Regions from separate parts of the Nonomuraea mangrovi genome, predicted to be linked through region 3. Evidence: riboswitches for the same ligand, from Rfam matches in the RefSeq annotation. Region 3 holds a riboswitch; each other region holds the start of a gene.
What was found. A riboswitch is a leader RNA that binds a small molecule or an ion and turns the genes downstream of it on or off. The one in region 3 is predicted to bind thiamine pyrophosphate.

Region 1 (6,858 bases), on a different contig from region 3:
GGTGGGGGGCTCTCTTACGTGTCCTGAGCGTTGGTTCTCAGGCGGACCCCGGGAGCAGTGTGAAGGGAATCACCCATGATCGGGGCGGTCAGCCTCAAACCGGTGCAAGATCTGGGGATGAACGCATTACTCCGGGCCGCGCTCGCGGGGGCCGTGATCGGGCTGCTGGAGAGCATCTTGTGGTCCCACGGGCCGGAAGACGACGGCACCGGCGCCATGTTGATGCTCTTCGTGCCCTTCCCCTTGGGATTGCTGCTGTGCAGGCTGGCCGTCTTGCCGCTTTGGGGCGTGGTCGCGGGCGTGGCACCGTTCATCATCATGCTGCTCTTCGGCGCCTGCCTTGAGCGGCTGACCATGCCTGAGATCATGGACTTCGGTATCGTCCAGGGAACGCTGATCTTCATGGGCATCGGGGCTAGCGGCTATGTCGCGGCGACCGCGCTGGTCATGCCGGGGAGGAAGGTGCTTAGCCTCTCCACGACCGGCGCCGTGCTCGTCCTGTACTGCGCGGTGGCCGTCCTCCAAGGCAGCATCGACGAGGCGGCCAGAGCCGTCAGGATCGATCGCTCTGGTCTGCCGCTGGTTGCGGTCGACGGCTACCGGCCGGCCTGGGTCGACGAATGGGGACTCCCCTCAACGCTGAGGCTCACCTATCAGCACGAGGGAGATGGCTCAAACGTCGAGGTATTCGTCAGGAAGGCGAAGGCTGCGACGCCCAAGGCAGCTTGCGCCCAACCCGACCCGGAGTCGGACGGGCGCCCGGGCGCGTGCCGTCGTGTCTCCCGGGACGTGTGGGCCCGCACTGACGGCGCTCGTGCGATCGTCGTGACCAGGCGCGGAATCGCGTTGGTGCGGCTCGTCAGCGACAGTGCCGGCGAGGCCGCATTGGTCTCCCTGGTGCCGACGCTTCGTTCGATCACCACCAGCGAGTTGTCCGGGGTTCCAGGTTCCGCGATGTGAGGCGTCGACCTTGCTGCGCAGCCTCGGCTTCTTGATCGGTCGCCGCTTCACGGCCAAGTCTTCAGGCGTCCTACAGTGCGCCCAACGATCGCTGCTTAGAGGCACATGCATGCGTTGCGTGCGCAGCTCCTGATGACGCGGCAGGAGAGGTATCCCCCTCCTGTTCAGTGGGGCATTCGTACGGTTGGAAAGTACAGCCACAGCCGTGCATGGTTGTTCTTTGATGGACGTCCACGGACGCCGGTCCAAGACATGGCGCGTCGAGACGCAGGGGTGGTTGAACGCGGACAAATGGTGCATCATTGGGGCGCGAGCTGGGCAGACCCCGGCCGCACTCACAAGTCCAAACCGCGGGAGCTCGGGGCAACCGGGCTGAGAGGGCAACTGCCGTTGCCGACCGCATGAACCTGTCCGGGTAATGCCGGCGTAGGGAGCGTGTGATGACGCACGTCGTCGATCCGAAGCATGCCGAAGTACCGCTGACCCTCGACGAGGCCCCGCCGAGAACGCTGGGCGTCCTCGACCAGGGCGCCTTCTGGGCCAACCTCGGGGTCAGCCTCCTCGGCTTCTCCTTCGCCCTCTTCCTCATCAATCCGCTGCTCGACGACAACCCGCTGACCATGACCGCCGCGGTCACCGCCACCGTCGTCGGCAGCCTCGTCGGAACCGCCATGGTCGGTCTGGCCGCCATCCCCGGCGTCCAGACGGGGAAACCGGCGATGGTGCTGCTCAGAGGCCTGTTCGGGGCCAGGCTGTCCTACGTCCCGACCGTGCTCAACATCATCCAGATGCTCGGATGGGGCGCGTTCGAGCTGTGGGTCATCTCCATGGGCGCCCAGGCGATCTTCGGTGACGCCGTGCCGTACGCGGTCTGGGTGGTCGTCGCGGGTGCGATCACCACGGGACTGACGATCTACCCGCTCGGCGCGATCAGGCTGATCAGGCGGGTCGTCACGGTCGGGGTGATCATCTCGACCGTCTGGTTCGCGGTGACGCTCCTGCAGAGCGCCCCCGTGCAGACCGGCGGCAGCTGGGACGCCTTCGCTCCCGCCGTCGACTTCGTCATCGCGCTGTCGGTCTCCTGGGTGCCGCTGGCCGCCGACTTCGCCAGGCACTCGCGCAGCAGCTCGGCCGCCTTCACCGGTGTGGTGAGCGGCTACACGATCGCGCAGGTCGCGTGCCTGGCCATCGGCGTCTACGCGGTCGCGATCGCCGGGCACGACGCCGTGCTCAACGACCCGACCGCGGTCTTCGGCCCGTTCGTCGCCGCACCCCTGGGCGCGCTGTTCTTCGGCGTCCTGGTGCTGCGCGAGACCGACCAGTCGTTCGCGAACGTCTACTCCGTGGCCATGTCGCTGCAGAACCTCATGCCCCGCGTCGACCGGCGCCTGTTCTCGGTGGCGATCGGCGTGCTGACCATCGGCGTGGCGCTCCTCGTCGACGTCAACTCCTACAGCGCCTTCCTCAGCATCATCGGCGCCGTGTTCGTGCCGATGCTCGGCGTGCTCGTGGTCGACTACTTCGTGCTCGGCACCGCCAGGACCTGGGACACCAGCGAGAACGCCCCTTCCCGCTGGCTCATGATCATCCCGTGGGCGCTCGGGTTCTGCGCGTGGTGGCTGCTGGCAGCGCCGTCCACGATCCCGTGGTGGGCGGCGATCTGGGACGGCGCCCGCGCGGCGCTCGGCTTCACCCGCCAGCCGTGGATGAGCGCGGCCGTGGGAGCCTTCCTGGTCGCGGGCCTGGTCACCCTGGCCATCGGCCGGGTACGGCGGCGCTAGCCCTCGACGCGCAGCAGGCGTTCGAGCGCGGTGGCGCCTCCGGGGTAGCCGTCGCGATCGGCGACCCGGTGGCAGGGCACGATCACGCACACCGGGTTGCCGTTGAGCGCGCTGCCCACCGCGTGGAGCGCCTGCGGCCGTCCGATGCGGGCCGCCAGCTCGCGCGTGGTGGTGCCGGTGCCGTACGGCACGGCCATCGTCATCTGCAGGAGGGTACGCGCGAACGGTGTGGCCAGCTGTAGGTCGACGGGGGCGGTGAAGGCGCGCAGGCGCCTGGAGAAGTAGGCGTCGAGCTCGCGCCGCACCGGGTCGAGGCGGCGCGGGTCGGGGCCCACGAGGCCGCCGACCGCCCGAGAGACCCGCTCGAAGACCGCGTGCTCGTCGTCGAAGCTGCAGGCGACGACGCCCTTGCCCGTCACCGCGAGCACGAGCGTCCCCACCGCGCCGTCGTAGGTTCCGATGGCGACATCCGGCGGTCGCTCGGCGCGGTAGGTGGGTGAGGTGATCCTCACCAGGGCATCGAGCTCGCCAGCCGACATAACCCGCAGCGTATCGGACGGATCAGGCCACGGAGCGACCGCGCCACCGGCACTATGGAAAGGTGGGTGACGAGGAGATCACCGCAGCCGTACTCTCCAGCGCCCCCAACGCGGTCGTCGTGCTCGACAGGGACCAGGCCGTGCTGGTCTGGAATCCTGCGGCGGAGCGGTTGTTCGGGTGGAGCCATGAGGAGATGGTCGGGCGGCGCGCGCCGCTCGTCCCCGCTGAGCTGACCGCCGAGCACAACGCGGTGCTCGAGAGGGTTCGCACGGGCGGCCAGGTCTCGCTGCGCACCAAGCGCTTCCGCAGGGACGGCACGCTCCTCGACGTGCGGGTCGACACCAGCGCCCTGCTCCAGGGCAACGCCGTCGTCGGCTACGTGCACGTCCACCACCCGACGGAGGACGACGTCGCCGCGCGCGACAGGGTGGCGCGCAGGGCCAGGCTGGTGCGCAGGCTCACCGACGTGGTCGGTGACATCAACGCCGAGCTGGAGCTGCCCGCCGTACTCGATCGCATCGCCGCCAGCCTCACCGAGCTGACCGGAGCCGACGCGGGCGGCTTCGTGCTCATCGAGAAGGAGCGGCTGCGGCTGGTCAGCGCCCACCAGATGCCGGAGACGCTCAGGGACGCCACCGCCGACCTGCGCAGCAGCCTCGTGGGCAAGCTGATGCGCACGGGCAAGACGGTGATGCTGGAGTCGACGGGCCTCGACGATCTCATATGGGCCGCATTACCAGGACTGCACACGATCGCGCTCGGCCTGGCCGCCGTGGGCGGGCGCCCCTATGGAGCGCTCTACGCCCTGTTCGCCGACCGAAAACCGGGGCACGTCGAGCTGGAACTGCTGGAGCTGCTGGCGGGTCACGCGGGCATCGCGGTCGGCAACGCCATGGCCTACCAGGAGGTGCTGCGCCAGCGGGCGCACGAGCGGGCGGTCTTCGACGCCAGCGCCGACGGCATCGCGGTGCTGGACGAGGACGGGCGGGTGATCCAGTGGAACCCCGCCGCTGGGGAGCTCACCGGAGTCGCCGCCGACGAGATGATCGGCAGGCCGCCGCCGTTCCCGCTGCCCGCGCCGGGTGAGAAGCTCACCTTCCAGCTCGAGAGCGGGCGCTGGCTCGACGTCGTCAGCGCGAAGATCGAGGAGACCGGCGAGATGGTGATCGACTTCCGCGACATCACCGCCGCCAAGGAGCTGGAGGAGGCCAAGGACCTATTCCTGGCCACGACCAGCCACGAACTGCGCACGCCGATCACGATCGTGCGGGGGTTCGCCAGCACGCTCGACTCCCGGTGGGACAAGCTGACCGACCCCGAGCGGCGCTCCGCCGTCCACACCATCGCCGAGCGGGCCAGATCGCTCGGCCAGCTCATGGACCACCTGCTGCTCGGTGCCCGTGCCGGAGCCGAGGAGCTCAAGGTCCGCATCGAGACCTTCAGCCTCGCCGAGCGCATCCACGCCGCCACGCTCGGCCTGCCGGTGCTGTCCGACACGCACAGGGTCGAGGTGGTCATCCCCGAGGACCTGCCCGACGTCAGGGGCGACGCGCTGGCGACCGACATCGTGCTCGGCCAGCTCCTGGAGAACGCCTTCAAGTACTCCCCGGACGGGGGGCTGATCAGCGTCGCGGCGTGGGCCGAGGACGAGCGCGTGGTCGTGGTCGTCGACGACGAGGGCGTCGGAATCGCCCCCGCCGACCGCGACCGGATCTTCGAGAGATTCGTCCAGGCCGAGAGCGGCGACCGCCGCAGATTCGGCGGTGTGGGGCTCGGTCTCTACATCGTGCGGAGCCTCGCGAGGGCGCAAGGCGGCGAGGTCACGGCCCATCCGCGCCCCGCAGGAGGGACCCGAATGCGGCTGGTTCTTACTATCTCGCCCGACACACCGAGGCAGTAACGAGCCGGTCACGGATGAGCTGATCTATCGTCCAATGTGTACAAGCTGTGATCGAGACACGGTTTCTGGGACCGGGTAACGGGGCATTTCGGTCGTACCGGGGGCGTTCCTCTGGGGGGATCTGGGAGCGGGGAGGTGGGTGTGTCGAGCGTCGTGATGTTGCCGTACGCACTGTCCAGCGTCGCCGTCGCACGCCAGCGTCTCTGCACTGACCTGCAGGAGTGGGGGGTCTACGCCACCGCGATCGATGACGCGGTTCTGGTGGTGAGCGAGCTGCTGAGCAACGCGCTCAGGCATGCGCGTCCGCTGACCTCGGGCATGGTCAGGGTGGCGTGGCTGTGGAGCGACGACCATGTCGAGGTGGCGGTGAGTGACGGAGGTGCTGCGACAGAGCCGCGCGCGGGCCGTCCGACACTGTCATCACTCGGCGGGCGGGGGCTCGGGATAGTGGAGTACGTCGCGGAGAGCTGGGGCGTGCGGCACGACGGGGAGACGACCACGGTATGGGCCGTGCTCCCCGCCCCGCACACGGTCAACGGTCAGGTGGCGGCGTTCAAGGAGGCCGGATAGAGCAGACGGCGCTCGACCGCCGTCCAGGCGGTCGAGACGAGCAGGTAGACGCCCGCGGCCAGCGGCAGGAAGGCCGCCGCGGCCACCGTGCCGAACGGCAGCAGCTTCAGGATCCTGAACTGCCCCGCCTCCATCCTGCGCGAGGTGTACCACGCGATCAGCGCGATCGCCACGATGACACCCACGAAGGCCAGTGCGGGAGCGCTGATCAGCCCGTACTGGGCGATGACCGCGGCGATGTGCTGGCCGAGCACGTCGGTGCCGATCAGCGGATGGGTGGCCACCTGGTACATCAGCCACAGGAAGGGCGTCTGCGCCAAGGCGGGCCCGATGCCCGCGAACGCCGACGTGCCCTCCTTGGCGTAGAGGGCGTTGACCTCCTTGCTCAGCCGCTCGGGGTTACGGGCATGCCGTTCCTGCAGCTTCTTCAGCTGGGGGGCGAGCCTCTGCCGCACCTTCGCGGCCTTGGCCTGGCGCATGCTGAGCGGAAGCAGCAGCAGCCGTACGGCCAGCGTGAACAGCACGATCACCAGCGCGGTGTTACCGCCGAACCCGGTGATGAACATGACAAAAGAATCGATCATCACAACTCCTCATAGAAAGGTCTCTTTCGCTTATGAGGAGTGCGATGACGGAGCTCTCGGCCGCGGTCTGCCCGCCGCGTCGGGGTCGCGCTGGCGAAGGAAGGCCGTCCTCCTGGCGTAGGCCATGGGAAAACTCGGCGTGCCGCCCCGCTGGGCGAGGAACACGCCGCCGGCCCAGGCCGCCAGCAGGAGCAGGATCAGACCGGTGATCAGGACGAGACCGGCGGGATCCACCAGCGCGAGATGGAACACCTATCGAGCCGTCCTGCCCACCAGGGCGACGGCGACGAAGACGACGACGGCGATCACAGCGATGATCAGTGCGAGCTTCAGCAGGCCCATGACCATGGGCAGGATGAAGGCAAAAAGTACCCACAGCGCCAGCAGCACACCGGCAACGAGCATGACCATTCGACCCATATGACCACCGTACGACGTGGACCATGCGTCCGCGAGGAAATTAGCCGTACCGTGACGGTGTGAGCACTCGCATCCTCGTGGTCGACGACGACCCGACCGTGGC
Region 2 (6,858 bases), on a different contig from region 3:
TGACGCCGCTGGAGACGTACGCCTCGGCCTCGATGACGCACTCGTCACCGACGACGGCGTTCTCCTCGATACGGGCGCCGGTCATCAGGTCGGTGTTCTTGCCGATGACGCAGCCGCGCAGGTGGGCGCCCGGACCGATGTAGACGTTGTCGTGGACCACGGCGCGGTGCAGGAAGGCGCCCTCGCGCACGACGGCGTTGCTGCCGAGCACGGTGTACTCGCGCAGCTCGGCGCCCGCCTCGATCTTGACGTAGTCGCCGATGAGCAGCGGGCCCTTGAGCACGGCCTCGGGGTCCACCTCGGCGCCCTCGCCCACCCAGACGCCCGGCGACATCTCGAAGCCGCCGACGTCGAGCTTGACCCGCCCTGACAGCGCGTCCGCCTGGGCCTTCAGGTAGCTCTCGTGGGTGCCGACGTCCTCCCAGTAGCAGTCGGAGACGTAGCCGTAGATGGGCGCGCCGCGTTCGAGCAGGCGGGGAAAGACGTCAGAGGACCAGTCGACGGCCTCTCCCGCGGGGACGTCGTCGAGGACTTCGGGCTCCATGACGTAGATGCCGGTGTTCACCGTGTCGGAGAAGACCTGGCCCCAGGTGGGCTTTTCGAGGAAACGCTGCACCCTGCCCTGATCGTCGACGATGATGATCCCGAACTCGAGCGGGTTGGGGACGCGCGTCAGACCGATAGTGACGAGGGCCGAATTCTCCCGATGAAACCGGATCATGTCCGATAAATCGATATCGGTCAGAGCGTCGCCAGAAATGACGAGGAAGCGGTCGTCGCGGAGTTTGTCGGCGGCGTTCTTGACGCTGCCCGCCGTACCGAGGGGAAGGTCTTCCGTGGCGTAGTGCAGGCGCATGCCCAGTTCGTCGCCGTCGCCGAAGTAGCTGCGCACCAGCGCGGCAAGGAACTGGACCGTGACCACGGTCTCGGTCAGGCCGTGTTTCCGCAGCAACCGGAGCACGTGTTCCATGATCGGGCGGTTGACCACAGGAAGCAGGGGTTTGGGCTGGTTCGCGGTCATCGGCCGCAACCTCGTGCCCTCCCCGCCTGCCATGACGACCGCCTTCACCCGATCACTCCTTCGTCGCAGTTTGCCCGGGTTCGCGCAGCTCCCCCTTGGCAGCGGTGACGAGCTGGCGCACCTGTACCACATACAACACGCCTGCCCACCAGTACAGACCCGTTCCCCAAATGGCGAACGCCCATCCGATAATCCTCGCAATATCGGCATACCAGGAGCCGGTGTGCGAGGCCAGGAAGAGCAGCGGGAAGGCGTACATCAGATTGGCCATGGCCGCTTTGCCAAGAAAATGCACAGGCAGTGCCTTGTAGCCGTATTTGCGGAGCACGGGGAAGAAACATCCGACGAAGATTTCCCGTGCCAGGATGATCGCGACCAGCCACCACGGGATCACCTCCCTGAGCACCAGGCCGAGGAGGGTGGCGAAGACATAGAGCTTGTCGGCGGCCGGGTCGATGAGGCGGCCCAGCCTGCTGGTCTGGTTCCAGGCGCGGGCGATCTTGCCGTCGAGCCAGTCGGTGAACCCCGCCACCATGAGCAGCCCGATCGCCCAGCCGTCCGCCTTGGGTCCGAGAACCAGCCAAAGGAACACGGGCACACCGAGGAGACGCAGGAAGCTCAGCAGGTTAGGAACCGTCCAGATCCGGTCCTCCGCTGACGAAGGGGCGGAAGTTTCGCTCACGCTTGCGACCCTACTGCGTCGCCGACCAGCGCACGCTGCCGCGCCGTGGCCCGATGGATCCGCTCGCGGACCGCCGCGGCATTTCGGGCATCCGAAGAAGCCGGGGGTTGCGCGGCCCCCCGGTGATCGGGTTACGGTTGCGCCGACCAACGCGGGAGCCCGGTGTGACCGGGCTGAGAGGACGGCTACAGCCGCCGACCGCCAGAACCTGCTCCGGGTAATGCCGGCGAAGGGAGTTTGCGCGATGAGTGGCGCGCGCTTTTCCAAGATCTACCAGGGCGATCTCAGGGTCCCGGCACGCCGGATCGAGCTGAGCGACGGCGGATCCTTCACCGTCTACGACACCTCCGGCCCCTACACCGACCCCAGCGTGGAGACCGACGTCACCCGCGGCCTGCGCCCCCTTCGCGAACAGTGGATCCTCGACCGCGGCGACGTCGCCAGGTACGGCGGCCGCCACGTCAAGCCCATCGACGACGGCTACCGCGACCAGGCGGCCTGGAAGCGGGCGGGCGCGAACCTGTTCGCCGGCGAGCGCCGCGACCCCCTCAGGGCCGCGGGCGCGCCCGTCACCCAGCTCGCCTACGCCCGCAGGGGCGTGGTGACCAGGGAGATGGAGTTCGTCGCCGTCAGGGAGGGCGTGGACCCCGAATTCGTCCGCGCGGAGGTGGCCGCGGGCAGGGCGATCATCCCCGCCAACGTCAACCACCCCGAGACCGAGCCGATGATCATCGGCAGGAACTTCCTCGTCAAGATCAATGCCAACATCGGCAACTCCGCCATCACCTCCTCCGTCGAGGAGGAGGTGGAGAAGATGACCTGGGCCATCCGCTGGGGCGCCGACACCGTCATGGACCTGTCGACGGGCCGCGACATCCACACCACCCGCGAGTGGATCATCCGCAACTCGCCCGTCCCGATCGGCACCGTCCCCCTCTACCAGGCCCTGGAGAAGGTCAACGGGGTCGCCGCGCACCTGTCGTGGGAGGTCTACCGCGACACGCTCATCGAGCAGTGCGAGCAGGGCGTCGACTACGTCACCGTCCACGCGGGGGTGCGGCTGGCGTACGTGCCGCTCACCGTCGGCCGCAAGACGGGCATCGTCTCCCGCGGCGGCTCGATCATGGCGGCATGGTGCCTGGCACACCACCGCGAGAGCTTCCTGTACGAGCACTTCGAGGAGATGTGCGACATCCTCGCCTCCTACGACGTCGCCTTCTCGCTGGGCGACGGGCTGCGGCCGGGCTCGATCGCCGACGCCAACGACGAGGCGCAGTTCGCCGAGCTGCGCACGCTGGGCGAGCTCACCACGATCGCTCACGCGCACGACGTGCAGGTCATGATCGAGGGTCCGGGCCACGTGCCGATGCACAAGATCAAGGAGAACGTGGAGCTGCAGCGCGAGCTCTGCGACGACGCCCCCTTCTACACCCTCGGTCCCCTGGTCACCGACATCGCGCCCGGCTACGACCACATCACCTCGGGCATCGGCGCGGCCATGATCGGCTGGTACGGCACGGCGATGCTCTGCTATGTCACCCCGAAGGAGCACCTCGGCCTGCCCGACAAGGACGACGTCAAGACCGGCGTCATCACCTACAAGATCGCCGCGCACGCCGCGGACCTGGCCAAGGGGCACCCGGGGGCGCAGGCGTGGGACGACGCGCTGTCGGATGCGCGGTTCGAGTTCCGGTGGGAGGACCAGTTCGACCTTTCACTGGACCCTGACACCGCACGGGCCTTCCACGACGAGACGCTGCCCGCGACCCCGGCCAAGACGGCGCACTTCTGCTCGATGTGCGGGCCGAAGTTCTGCTCGATGCGGATCTCCCACGACCTGCGGGCGCAGGCGGGGATGCGGGAGAAGGCGGAGGAGTTCGTGCGCGGCGGCGGCGAGATCTACCTGCCGCTTCCCGAGCGGCGCTGAGGCCCGACCTGCCGCGGAACGCCCGCGCCGCCTGCCGCAGGGGCCGGGCGGCGCGGGCCGGCCGTCGTCGCGGTCCCGGGACCGGGAGGCCGGGACCGCGAGACCGGGACCGCGAGACCGGGGTACGCCTGAGGTCAGCGCTTCACGGGCGCGCTCGCGTCGAGCAGCAGATTCTTGGCGTCGGTGGCCGTGAACCTGCCGGTGGTCCCGCACACGGCGCCCACGGTGTGCGCGGCCCAGGCCTGCGTGCCCGCCTCGGTCCCCGGGTGCCAGGTCGTGTTGATGCCGGACGAGGCCTGCCTGCCGCCCTCCTCGGTGCTGAGCGACAGCGTCGCCATGCCGATGACGCCGCCGTCATGCCCCCACAGCTTCCCGCAGGGCGTGTCGTAGGCGATGAGGCCGAGGCCGTAGTCGAAGGTGACGGGGACCCCCGGCCCCGGCGTGATCGGACCCGTCCTCCGCATCTCCGCGAGCTGGTCCTGGCCGATCAACCCGCCGGTGAGCAGCGCGCGGAAGAAGCGGTTGAGATCCTCCATCGTCGAGACCATCGCGCCCGCCGTGCCGCCCCACGACATGTTGAACGTGCTGAAGTCCCTGAGCGGGAAGGAGCCGAAGAAGGACGTGTACGCCTTCGCGTGCGGGCGGGGCAGCTCCGGCGTGTTCGGGAAGAACGTGTGCGACAGTCCCGCCCGCTGGATCACGTGGCGGGTGATGTAGCGCTCGGCGGACATCCCCGTGACCTTGTCGAGCAGCAGGCCGAGCACGATGTAGTTGGTGTTGGAGTAGCTGCCCGGCGAGTCGCCCGGCTCCCCCGACGGGCCGACGCCGAGGCCGAGGCGGATGAGCTCCTCGTCGCTGAACTGCCGCACGCGCATCTCTTCGAGGCTGTCGGGGCCGGTGATCAGCGCGGTGTCGTAGTCGCCGAGGTGGCTGGTGTGGTTGAGCAGCATCCTGACGGTGACGCGCCGGTCGGGCAGCAGCCCGGGCAGGTACTCCTCGACGGGGGCGTCCAGCCGTACCTTGCCCTGCTCGACCTGCTGCAGGACGGCGGTGGCGACGAAGGTCTTGGTGATGCTGCCGATCCGGTGGTACATGGCGGGCCGCGTGGGACGCCCTGCCTCCAGGTCGGCCAGGCCCGCCGCGCCGCGCCAGTGCCGCCATCCGTCCCGGACGGCGGAGTAGGCCCCGGCGACGCCGCCCTTGGGCACCTCCTCGAGCGTGCGCCGCAGCTCCTTCCTGTCGAGCCCCGGTCCTGCGGCGTGCGCGGCCGGAGCGACGCCGGCCAAGACGAGCAGCGCCCCGAGGCCCAGTGCGGCCATCCTCTTCCACGCCATCCTGTCGCCCTTCTCGCGAAGTTTCCGGACGGGCTCACTATGGCATGCCAGTGATCATGGAAACCTCGGCGGGAAGGAGGACTTCTCCGCTCATCCCCTGAAAGGAGGGGAGGCGACCGAAGTCTCAGGCGCGGGCGGCCTGGAGGAAGGCGCGGATGAGGGCGGAGTCCTTCACGCCCCTGGAGACCTCCACGCCGCTGGAGACGTCGACGCCCCACGGCTGCGCCGCGGCGATCGCCTGCCGTACGTTGCCGGGATCGAGGCCGCCGGCCAGCAGCCAGTGGCCCGAGGGGCCGCCGCGGACGGCCGCCCAGTCCCAGGGCTCGCCGGCGCCGGCCCTGGGCGCGTCCACGATCAGCAGGTCCTCGTCGAACGCCCCTGTCCGCAGGTCGGCGTCGGCCGGGACGGCGCGCACGAGCGTGAGACCGAGGTCCTTCAGCGCGGTGAAGTCCGCGTGCGGGTGACGGCCGTGCAGCTGGACGGCCCGCACCCCTGCGGCCGTGGCGGCCTGCCGTACCTCTTCGACGGGCTCGCCCATGAAGACGCCGACGGTCAGCACGTGGGCCGGGACCTGCGCGGCCAGCTCGGCGGCCCGCGCGGGACTCACCCTGCGCGGGCTCCGGGTCATCACGAACCCGATCGCGTCGGCGCCGGCCTCGACGGCCGCCTCGACGTGCTCGGGCTCGCTCAACCCGCAGATCTTCACGAACATGGCCAAAGCCTATCGGCGCCGCGCGGCCGAGGGCGACCACGCCCACACCGTGGTGAGGGCCAGCAGGCCGAACATGAGCACGCCGTTGGGAACGTGCGCGCCGAGGCCGACGAAGATCAGCAGGAAGTGCTGGGCGATGCCGAGCAGGAACAGGGCGAGGCTCGCGAGGGCGGGCCAGCCCGCGCCCCTGCCGGGACGCCAGTAGAGGACGGCGGCGATCACCTGGAGCAGGCCGACCAGGTGAGCGACCATGCCGATCATGACATGGGTCTCGGCCGTCGCGAGGTCGGCCACGAGCGAGGTGTCGCCGTAGACCAGCGCCTGCCCGGCGAACGAGGCCGCCACCAGCAGCGAGACGGCGTGGGCGAGCACCAGCACGCGCAGGGTGTAGAGCAGCCCGGACGAGACGGGGACGGACGTGGCTGAGGTCACGTCGTGCATGAGGGTGGTCCTTCCTTCTGAGGTGAGGACCACATCGTGGCCGGGCGGGCCCGGCGGGGTCGTCAGCCTGCCGGGTGACCCCCCGATCAGCCCCTGGGCGGATGGCGCACCGGGCGGAAGGCGGCGTCGACCAGGCCGATGCGGTGGGCGACGACCGCGGCCTGGATGCGGTTGCGCAGGCCGAGCTTCTCCATGGCCGAGCCGACATGAGTCTTGACCGTGGTGACGCCGACGTGGAGGCGGTCGGCGATCTCGGCGTTCGACAGGCCGGTGCCGACCAGGGCGAGCACCTCGAGCTCGCGCTCGGTGAGCCCGGCGGGGGTGGGCGTGGTCTGCTGCTCGGCGGCCAGCGCCCGCTCGACGACCCTGCGCAGGACGGAGGGCGCGAGCAGTTGCTCGCCTGAGGCGGCCCTGCGCACGGCGTCGACCATGCGTTCGGGTTCGTCGTCCTTGACCAGGAACCCGAGCGCGCCGACGCGCAGCGCGGCGTAGACGTTGGAGTCGTCGGCGAAGGTGGTCAGCACGACGATCTTCGCGGCCGGTTGGGCGGCCAGGATCCGTTTGATCGCCTCGAGCCCGTCGACCCGTGGCATGCGCAGATCCATGAGCACGACGTCGGGCCTGTGGTGCTCGGCCAGACGGACCGCCTCCGCGCCGTCGTCGGCCTCACCGACGACCTCCATGTCGCCCGTCGCCTGCAGCAACATGCGGACGCCCGCCCTCACCAGGGCCTGGTCGTCG
Region 3 (6,858 bases):
ACGACGCCAGCCGCTTGGCGAACTCGGCGGCGGCCGCCCCCGGGTCGTCGGCCTCGGTGATCGCCCTGACGACCACGACGCGGCTCACGCCGTAGGACCTGACCTCGTCCAGGTTGTCGAGGTCGATGCCGCCGATGCCGAACCATGGACGGTCACCGAGCGTCGCCGCGTACCTGAGCAGGTCGGGGCCGGGCGCCGGCCGTCCCGGTTTCGTCGGGGTGGGCCAGATCGGACCGCAGCAGTAGTAGTCGACGCCCTCCTCGACGGCGGCGGCGGAGGCCTCCCCCGCCGCATGGGTGGACCTGCCGATGAGGATGTCGTCGCCGAGAATCTCCCGCGCGACGGTCACCGGCAGGTCGTCCTGGCCGAGGTGGAGGATGTCGGGCCTGGCCGCGAAGGCGAGGTCCGCCCTGTCGTTGACCGCCATGAGCTTGCCGTGGCGGTCGCACGCGTCGCGGAAGACCTCGAGCAGCGCGAGCTCCTCGCGCGCCTCCAGGCCCTTCTCCCTGAGCTGGACGATGTCGACCCCGTTGCTCAGCACCGCGTCGAGGAAGTCGGCCAGGTCGCCGCGCTCCCTCCTGCCGTCGGTGCAGAGGTAGAGCCTGGCCTCAGAAACCGAGCGCCTGGGCACGCCGCTTGACCTCGGTGTGGCGACCGGCCTTGATCGCGTCGATGGGCGAGCCGGGCAGGGACTCGTCGGGAGTGAACAGCCAGCGCATCGCCTCGACGTCGTCGTAACCCGCGTCCAGCAGGAGCATGAGCGTGCCGGACAGGCCCTTCACCACGTCCTTGCCGTCGAGGAACACCGCTGGGACCTGAGGGCCGCCGGAGCCCCGCCGTACGCCGAGGAGCTTGTGGTCCTTCAGGAGCTGCTTGGCCCGCCCGATCGTGAGGTCGAGGCGGTCGGCCACTTCGGGGAGCGTCAGCCACTCACCCACGAGCTGGTCCGTTTCCCGGTCTATCTGCGCAACAGAAAGCGTCACGAATCCACCACTACCACATCGCATCCATCTTCAAACTACACAGTCACGTATCGCGACCTCGGGATCTTCCAGTCTGAGGGGGTCCATGCGCTGCCCTGACTCGATGATCCTCCGGCCCTGGACGAGGTCGCGGGGCTTGTTGACCGTCAGCACCCCCGCGAGCCTGTCTTCGTCTGTCAACCAGCAGACCGACCACTTGGCCGCCGTGGGATCGCCACGGCGCAGCAGGCGCGCGCCCGCGTGGTGGCCCGCGTACTGCACCATGTGGCCGAACTGCTCCGACCAGAAGTACGGGACCGGATCGTACACGGCGTCGTCGCCCAGCAGCGTCGCCACGGCGACCTCGGGGGCGTTGAGCGCGGTGTCCCAGTGCTCCACCCGCAGTCTGGTGTGGAAGCGGCGCGACCACCACGCGGCGCAGTCGCCGACGGCGACGACGTTCGGCAGGGAGGTCCTCAGGTGCTCGTCGGTGACGACCCCGTTGTGCAGGTCGATGTCGGAGCCCGCGAGCCACTCGACCGCCGGGCGGACGCCGATGCCCGCCACCACCACGTCGGCCTCGATGAAACCGCCGTTGACCAGCGACACCCCTCCCTCGTCGACGGAGGCGACCATGGTGTCGAGCCGTAGGTCCATCCCCTCGTACCAGGGGATGGTGTCGGCGCCCACCTCGCGGCCGACCACGTGCGAGAGCGGCGTGGGACCCGCCTCCAGGACCGTGATCTCGCAGCCCGCCCTGCGCGCGGCCGTGGCCACCTCGGCGCCGATCCAGCTCGCCCCGATGATCGTGACCTTGGCGTTCTCGACCAGCAGGGCGCGCAGGGTCAGGGCGTCGTCGAGGGTGCGCAGCACGTGCTGGCGGCCCTCGCCGTGGAGCCTGATCGGCTCGGCTCCTGTGGCGATGACCAGGCCGTCGTAGGAGATCTCGCCCTCGGTCGTCTCCACCACGCCGTCGCGCAGCCCCTTGGCCGACACCCCCGGCCTGTGCTCCACGTCCATGGCGTCGAGATCGGAGTCGACGAAGCTGGAGTCGGCGGTGCCGAGCAGCACGGCCTTCGACAGGGGCGGACGGTCGTAGGGCCGGTGCCGCTCCTCCCCGATCAGCGTGATCCTGCCGCTGAATCCGCGAGACCTGAGGGCCTCGACGCTGCGTATGCCTGCCAGTCCCGCGCCCACAACCACGACATGATTCACGCTCATGACCTTAACCAATCCACCGCCGGCGACCAGGGTCCGGGCCATGAGTAGGCTTGTTCGGAGAAGACGCGCGGGAGTCCGGCCGTACCGGGCTGAGAGGAAGGCTTCGAAGGGCCTTCGACCGCAAGACACCTGATCCGGATCATGCCGGCGAAGGGAGCGAGATGGATCTGATCGTGGGCGGCGGCGTGGTGGGCCTGTCCGTCGCCTGGCGTCTGGCCCGCTCGGGCGCCCGGGTCACGGTGATCGACCCGGCCCCGGCCTCGGGCGCCTCTCACGCGGCCGCCGGCATGCTGGCCCCGGTCAGCGAGGTGTCCTACACCGAGGAGCCGCTGCTCAGGCTGGGGCTGGCGGCCCTCGAACGCTGGCCCGCCTTCGCCGCCGAACTGGAGGCCGACAGCGGGCTCGCCCTCGACTACCGCACGCAGGGCACCATGGACCTCGCCTTCGGCTCCGACGACATGGCGGCGCTCGAGGAGCTGGCGGCGTTCATGGACAAGCTCGGGCTGCCGGTGCGGCGGCTGACGGGGCGCGAGTGCCGCCGCCTGGAGCCGATGCTGGCGCCGTCGGTCAGAGGTGGCGTGCTCGCCGAGGGCGACGCGTGGGTGGACCCCAGGCGCGTCACCGCGGCCCTGCTGGCCGCCCTGGAGCGGTCCGGCGTCCCTGTGGAACGGCGGCGCGTGACAGAGCTGGTCCGCGACGGCACGGCCGTGGTGGGCGTACGGCTGGCCCCTGACGAGAAGACGGGCGCCGGCGACGTCGTGCTCGGCGACCGGGTCGTGCTGGCGGCGGGCGCGTGGAGCGGCGGCCTGGCCGGCCTGCCCGTGCGCCCTGTCAAGGGCCAGATCATGCGCCTGCGCTCGCCCTCCCCTCTGCTGGGCAGATGCGTGCGCGGCATGGTCCACGGCTCGCCCGTCTACCTGGTGCCGCGCGGTGACGGCGAGCTGGTCGTCGGCGCCACCCAGGAAGAGCTCGGCTTCGACACCCGGGTGACGGCCGGCGGCCTGTACGAGCTGCTGCGCGACGCGAGGGAACTGGTCCCCGGCGTCACCGAGCTGCAGGTGGCCGACATCGAGGCGGGCCTGCGGCCGTGCACCCCCGACAACCTGCCGCTCATCGGCCCGTACGGCCCCGGCCTCACCCTGGCCACCGGACACCACAGGGGCGGCGTGCTGCTGTCCCCTCTCACCACCGCGCTCCTCCAGGGCGAGGAGGGCGACCTGGCCGCCCTGTGCTCGCCGCAGCGGTTCCAGACAGCCGGACAAGGAAGTATCTGATGCACGTGACGATCAACGGGGCCGCGCACGACGTGCCCGACGGCACCACCGTGGCCCAGGCCGTCCAGCGGCTGACGTCCCAGACCACGGGCGTGGCCGTGGCGGTCAACGACGAGGTGGTCACCAGGGGTACGTGGGCGACCACGGCGCTGGCCGACCGCGACAGGATCGAGATCCTCACGGCGGTGCAGGGTGGATGAGCTGATCATCGCCGGAGAGAAGTTCTCCTCCAGGCTCATCATGGGCACCGGAGGCGCGCCCTCCCTCGAGGTGCTCGACCAGGCGCTGGTCGCCTCCGGCACCGAGCTGACCACCGTCGCCATGCGCCGCCTCGACCCCGGCGCCAGGGGCTCGGTCCTCGACGTGCTGCGCTCGCGCCAGATCAAGGTCCTGCCGAACACCGCGGGGTGCTTCACGGCGGGTGAGGCGGTGCTGACGGCGCGGCTGGCCCGCGAGGCGCTGGGCACGAACTGGGTCAAGCTCGAGGTCATCAACGACGAGCGGACGCTGCTGCCCGATCCGATCGAGACGTTCGACGCGGCCGAGCGGCTGGTGGCCGACGGGTTCGTGGTCCTGCCGTACATCGGGGACGACCCGGCGCTGGCGCGGCGGCTGGAGCAGGCCGGGTGCGCGGCGGTGATGCCGCTGGGCGCGCCGATCGGCTCGGGGCTCGGCATCCGCAACCCGCACAACATCGAGCTGATCGTGGAGGCCGCCTCGGTGCCGGTGATCCTCGACGCGGGCATCGGCACGGCGAGCGACGCGGCGCTGGCGATGGAGCTCGGCTGCGACGCCGTGCTGCTGGCGACGGCGGTCACCCGGGCGCAGCGGCCCGAGCTGATGGCATCGGCGATGCGCGCCGCGGTGCAGGCGGGACGGCTGGCCCGCCAGGCGGGCCGCATCCCCCGCCGCCGCTACGCCGAGGCGTCCTCCCCGACCACCCTCTGACCCCGCCCTCCGACCCCGGCGATCTTTCAGAGCACGGCCCTCCTGCTCCCTCCGGAAGCCCCGCCGGCCGCCGGTCTCCTCGAGAAGACCGCGCCGTCCCCTCCCTCTGCCCCGCGGGCCGGCGGGGATGGCAGGCGCGGCGGTGCGCCCGTCCGGGGGTTGCCGACGAGAGGCGGAGAAGCCCCGTCCGCCGGCACGCGCGACACCCCGGGAAACCCCGGCCAGACGGCCACCCGCACGTCCCACAGGCCTGTTCAAGATCATGAATCAAACGGGCATCGGTTTGGGATTGTCGGGCCCTGCCGGGGGCGAATCGCCCGTAAACTCTGCGGGGTGGACACGACGATCGCGGACCCCCTGGTAGGGCGACTGCTCGACGGGCGCTATCGCATCGAGTCCCGGATCGCCCGGGGCGGGATGGCGACGGTCTACCTTGCGCTCGACATCCGGCTCGACCGCACGGTCGCGCTGAAGGTCATGCACTCCTCGCTGGCCGAGGACCCGGCGTTCGTGCGCAGGTTCATCGGCGAGGCCAAGTCGGTGGCCAGCCTCTCGCACCCCAATGTGGTGCACGTCTTCGACCAGGGTACCGACGGCGACGTGGTGTACCTGTCGATGGAGTACGTGCCCGGCAAGACGCTGCGCGACGTGCTGCGGGCGCGGGGCAGGCTGCCCGCCCGCGAGGCGCTGGAGATCATGATCCCGGTGCTGGCCGCGCTCGGCGCCGCCCACCAGCAGGGCATGGTCCACCGTGACATGAAGCCGGAGAACGTCCTGCTGACCGACGACGGCAGGGTCAAGGTCGTCGACTTCGGCCTTGCCAGGGCCATCGAGGCGACGAACCAGACGCGCACGGGCATGATGATCGGCACGATCGGCTACATGTCGCCCGAGCAGGTGACCACCGGAGGAGCCGACGTCCGCAGCGACGTCTACGCCGCCGGCATCATGCTGTTCGAGCTCGTGACCGGCCGCCAGCCGTACGACGGCGAGACGCCGATGTCGGTCGCCTACCGGCACGTTCACGACACCGTCCCGCCGCCCTCCTCGCTGATCCCCGAGGTGCCACCGCTGATCGACACGCTGGTGGCCCAGGCGACCGCGCGCGATCCGCAGGACCGTCCGGCCGACGCCTCCGCGATGCTGGTGGCGGCCGTCGACGCGCACAGGATGGTGCCGAGGGAGTCGAGCCCGCCGTACTCGACGGGCCAGCACTTCATGCCCAACGCCTCGCAGCCGCATCCGCAGCAGCCCTCCCAGCCGAAGGTGGCCGCGCCGAACCCGACGCTGGTGGCGCCCCGCGCCGAGGTGCTGACCGCGCCCGCGGGGCAGGGCGGCGAGCCGCCCGCGCACAGGCGCGCCCGGAGCGGGTTCAGGCCCAACTGGTTCCTGGTGACGCTGGCCGCGCTGATGGTGGTCGCGGTCGGCCTGACCGGCTGGTACTTCGCGCAGAACAAGTACGCGATCGTGCCCGACCTCGTCGGGCGGAGCATCGCCGTCGCCAAGAGCGAGGCCGCCAAGAACGGCTTCGTGGTGAAGGTGGCGCAGGGGCAGTACGACGAGAAGATGGAGGAGGGCAAGGTGCTGAGCACCGACCCCGCCTCCAAGACCGAGGTGGAGATCGGCCAGACGATCACGATCGTGCCCTCGCTCGGCGCCAAGCGGGTGACCGTGCCCAACCTCGAGGGTCTCGACCAGAACAGCGCGGCGGTCAAGCTGGCCGAGCAGGGCCTCAAGGTCGGCAAGGTGACCAAGGTCGCCAACCCGAAGGTGCAGCGCGGTCTCGTGACGCAGACCAGGCCGAGTATCGGCGACAGCGTCAAGGAGGGCACCCGCGTCAACCTGGTGCTGAGCGCGGGGCTGGTGATGCCCGACGTCAGCGGCATGTCCAAGGACGAGGCCGCCCAGTTCCTCACCGAGCAGGGCTTCCAGGTACAGGTCAACGAGGTCGACGACGACGCCGAGCCGTGCCAGGTCATCTCGCAGAACCCCAGGCCGAAGGCCGAGGTCGACCCCGGCACGATGACCAGCGTCACGGTCTCGCGCTGCGGTGGCGGCTGGATGGACTGGTTCGGCAAGAACAACAGCCAGGCCGAGGACCAGACCGAGTTCAGGATCGTCCCGAACGTCGTGTTCAAGAGCGTGCGGGACGCGACGACGGAGCTGCAGCAGCAGGGCTACCGGGTGAGGGTGCGCAATCTGACGAACGGCGAGCAGGTGCGCTTCCAGCGTCCGCTGGCCGGGGAGGAGCGCCCCGCCAACACCACGGTGACGATCTGGCGCTGAGCGGCCGGAACGTTCTCCGGCCTGAGACGGTAGACCGGGGTGTGAGACTCACTGCGGCCCTGCCCGCCGCCCTGGTCGCCCTTCTGGCCGCCGTCGCGGGGTGCACCCCGGCGGGCGGCACCTCCGCGACCGCCCCGCGCTCCGGTACTTCCACCCAGGCCGCTCAG

Region 1: linked by a shared signal. The riboswitch ahead of ACFSKW_RS14390 (purine-cytosine permease family protein) and the one ahead of thiO (glycine oxidase ThiO) in region 3 are both predicted to bind thiamine pyrophosphate.
Region 2: linked by a shared signal. The riboswitch ahead of thiC (phosphomethylpyrimidine synthase ThiC) and the one ahead of thiO (glycine oxidase ThiO) in region 3 are both predicted to bind thiamine pyrophosphate.

Annotation. Positions count from the first base shown of each region.
Region 1 covers NZ_JBHUFV010000022.1:31,975-38,832, reverse strand. Annotated here, with positions in the region: gene ACFSKW_RS14395 (hypothetical protein) at 76-960, shown strand; TPP riboswitch at 1,301-1,411, shown strand; gene ACFSKW_RS14390 (purine-cytosine permease family protein) at 1,401-2,741, shown strand; gene ACFSKW_RS14385 (methylated-DNA--[protein]-cysteine S-methyltransferase) at 2,738-3,280, opposite strand; gene ACFSKW_RS14380 (PAS domain S-box protein) at 3,343-5,181, shown strand; gene ACFSKW_RS14375 (ATP-binding protein) at 5,323-5,751, shown strand; gene ACFSKW_RS14370 (YidC/Oxa1 family membrane protein insertase) at 5,721-6,335, opposite strand; gene ACFSKW_RS14365 (DUF6412 domain-containing protein) at 6,366-6,587, opposite strand; gene ACFSKW_RS14360 (hypothetical protein) at 6,588-6,755, opposite strand; gene ACFSKW_RS14355 (response regulator transcription factor) at 6,815-6,858, shown strand, end outside.
Region 2 covers NZ_JBHUFV010000003.1:385,864-392,721, forward strand. Annotated here, with positions in the region: gene ACFSKW_RS01995 (sugar phosphate nucleotidyltransferase) at 1-1,069, opposite strand, end outside; gene ACFSKW_RS02000 (CDP-alcohol phosphatidyltransferase family protein) at 1,074-1,703, opposite strand; TPP riboswitch at 1,845-1,955, shown strand; gene thiC (phosphomethylpyrimidine synthase ThiC) at 1,948-3,630, shown strand; gene ACFSKW_RS02010 (serine hydrolase domain-containing protein) at 3,765-4,964, opposite strand; gene ACFSKW_RS02015 (phosphoribosylanthranilate isomerase) at 5,089-5,676, opposite strand; gene ACFSKW_RS02020 (hypothetical protein) at 5,686-6,117, opposite strand; gene ACFSKW_RS02025 (response regulator) at 6,204-6,858, opposite strand, start outside.
Region 3 covers NZ_JBHUFV010000061.1:437,165-444,022, forward strand. Annotated here, with positions in the region: gene thiE (thiamine phosphate synthase) at 1-631, opposite strand, end outside; gene ACFSKW_RS40995 (Rv2175c family DNA-binding protein) at 609-983, opposite strand; gene ACFSKW_RS41000 (NAD(P)/FAD-dependent oxidoreductase) at 1,014-2,183, opposite strand; TPP riboswitch at 2,241-2,356, shown strand; gene thiO (glycine oxidase ThiO) at 2,345-3,457, shown strand; gene thiS (sulfur carrier protein ThiS) at 3,457-3,657, shown strand; gene ACFSKW_RS41015 (thiazole synthase) at 3,650-4,405, shown strand; gene pknB (Stk1 family PASTA domain-containing Ser/Thr kinase) at 4,739-6,691, shown strand; gene ACFSKW_RS41025 (hypothetical protein) at 6,733-6,858, shown strand, end outside.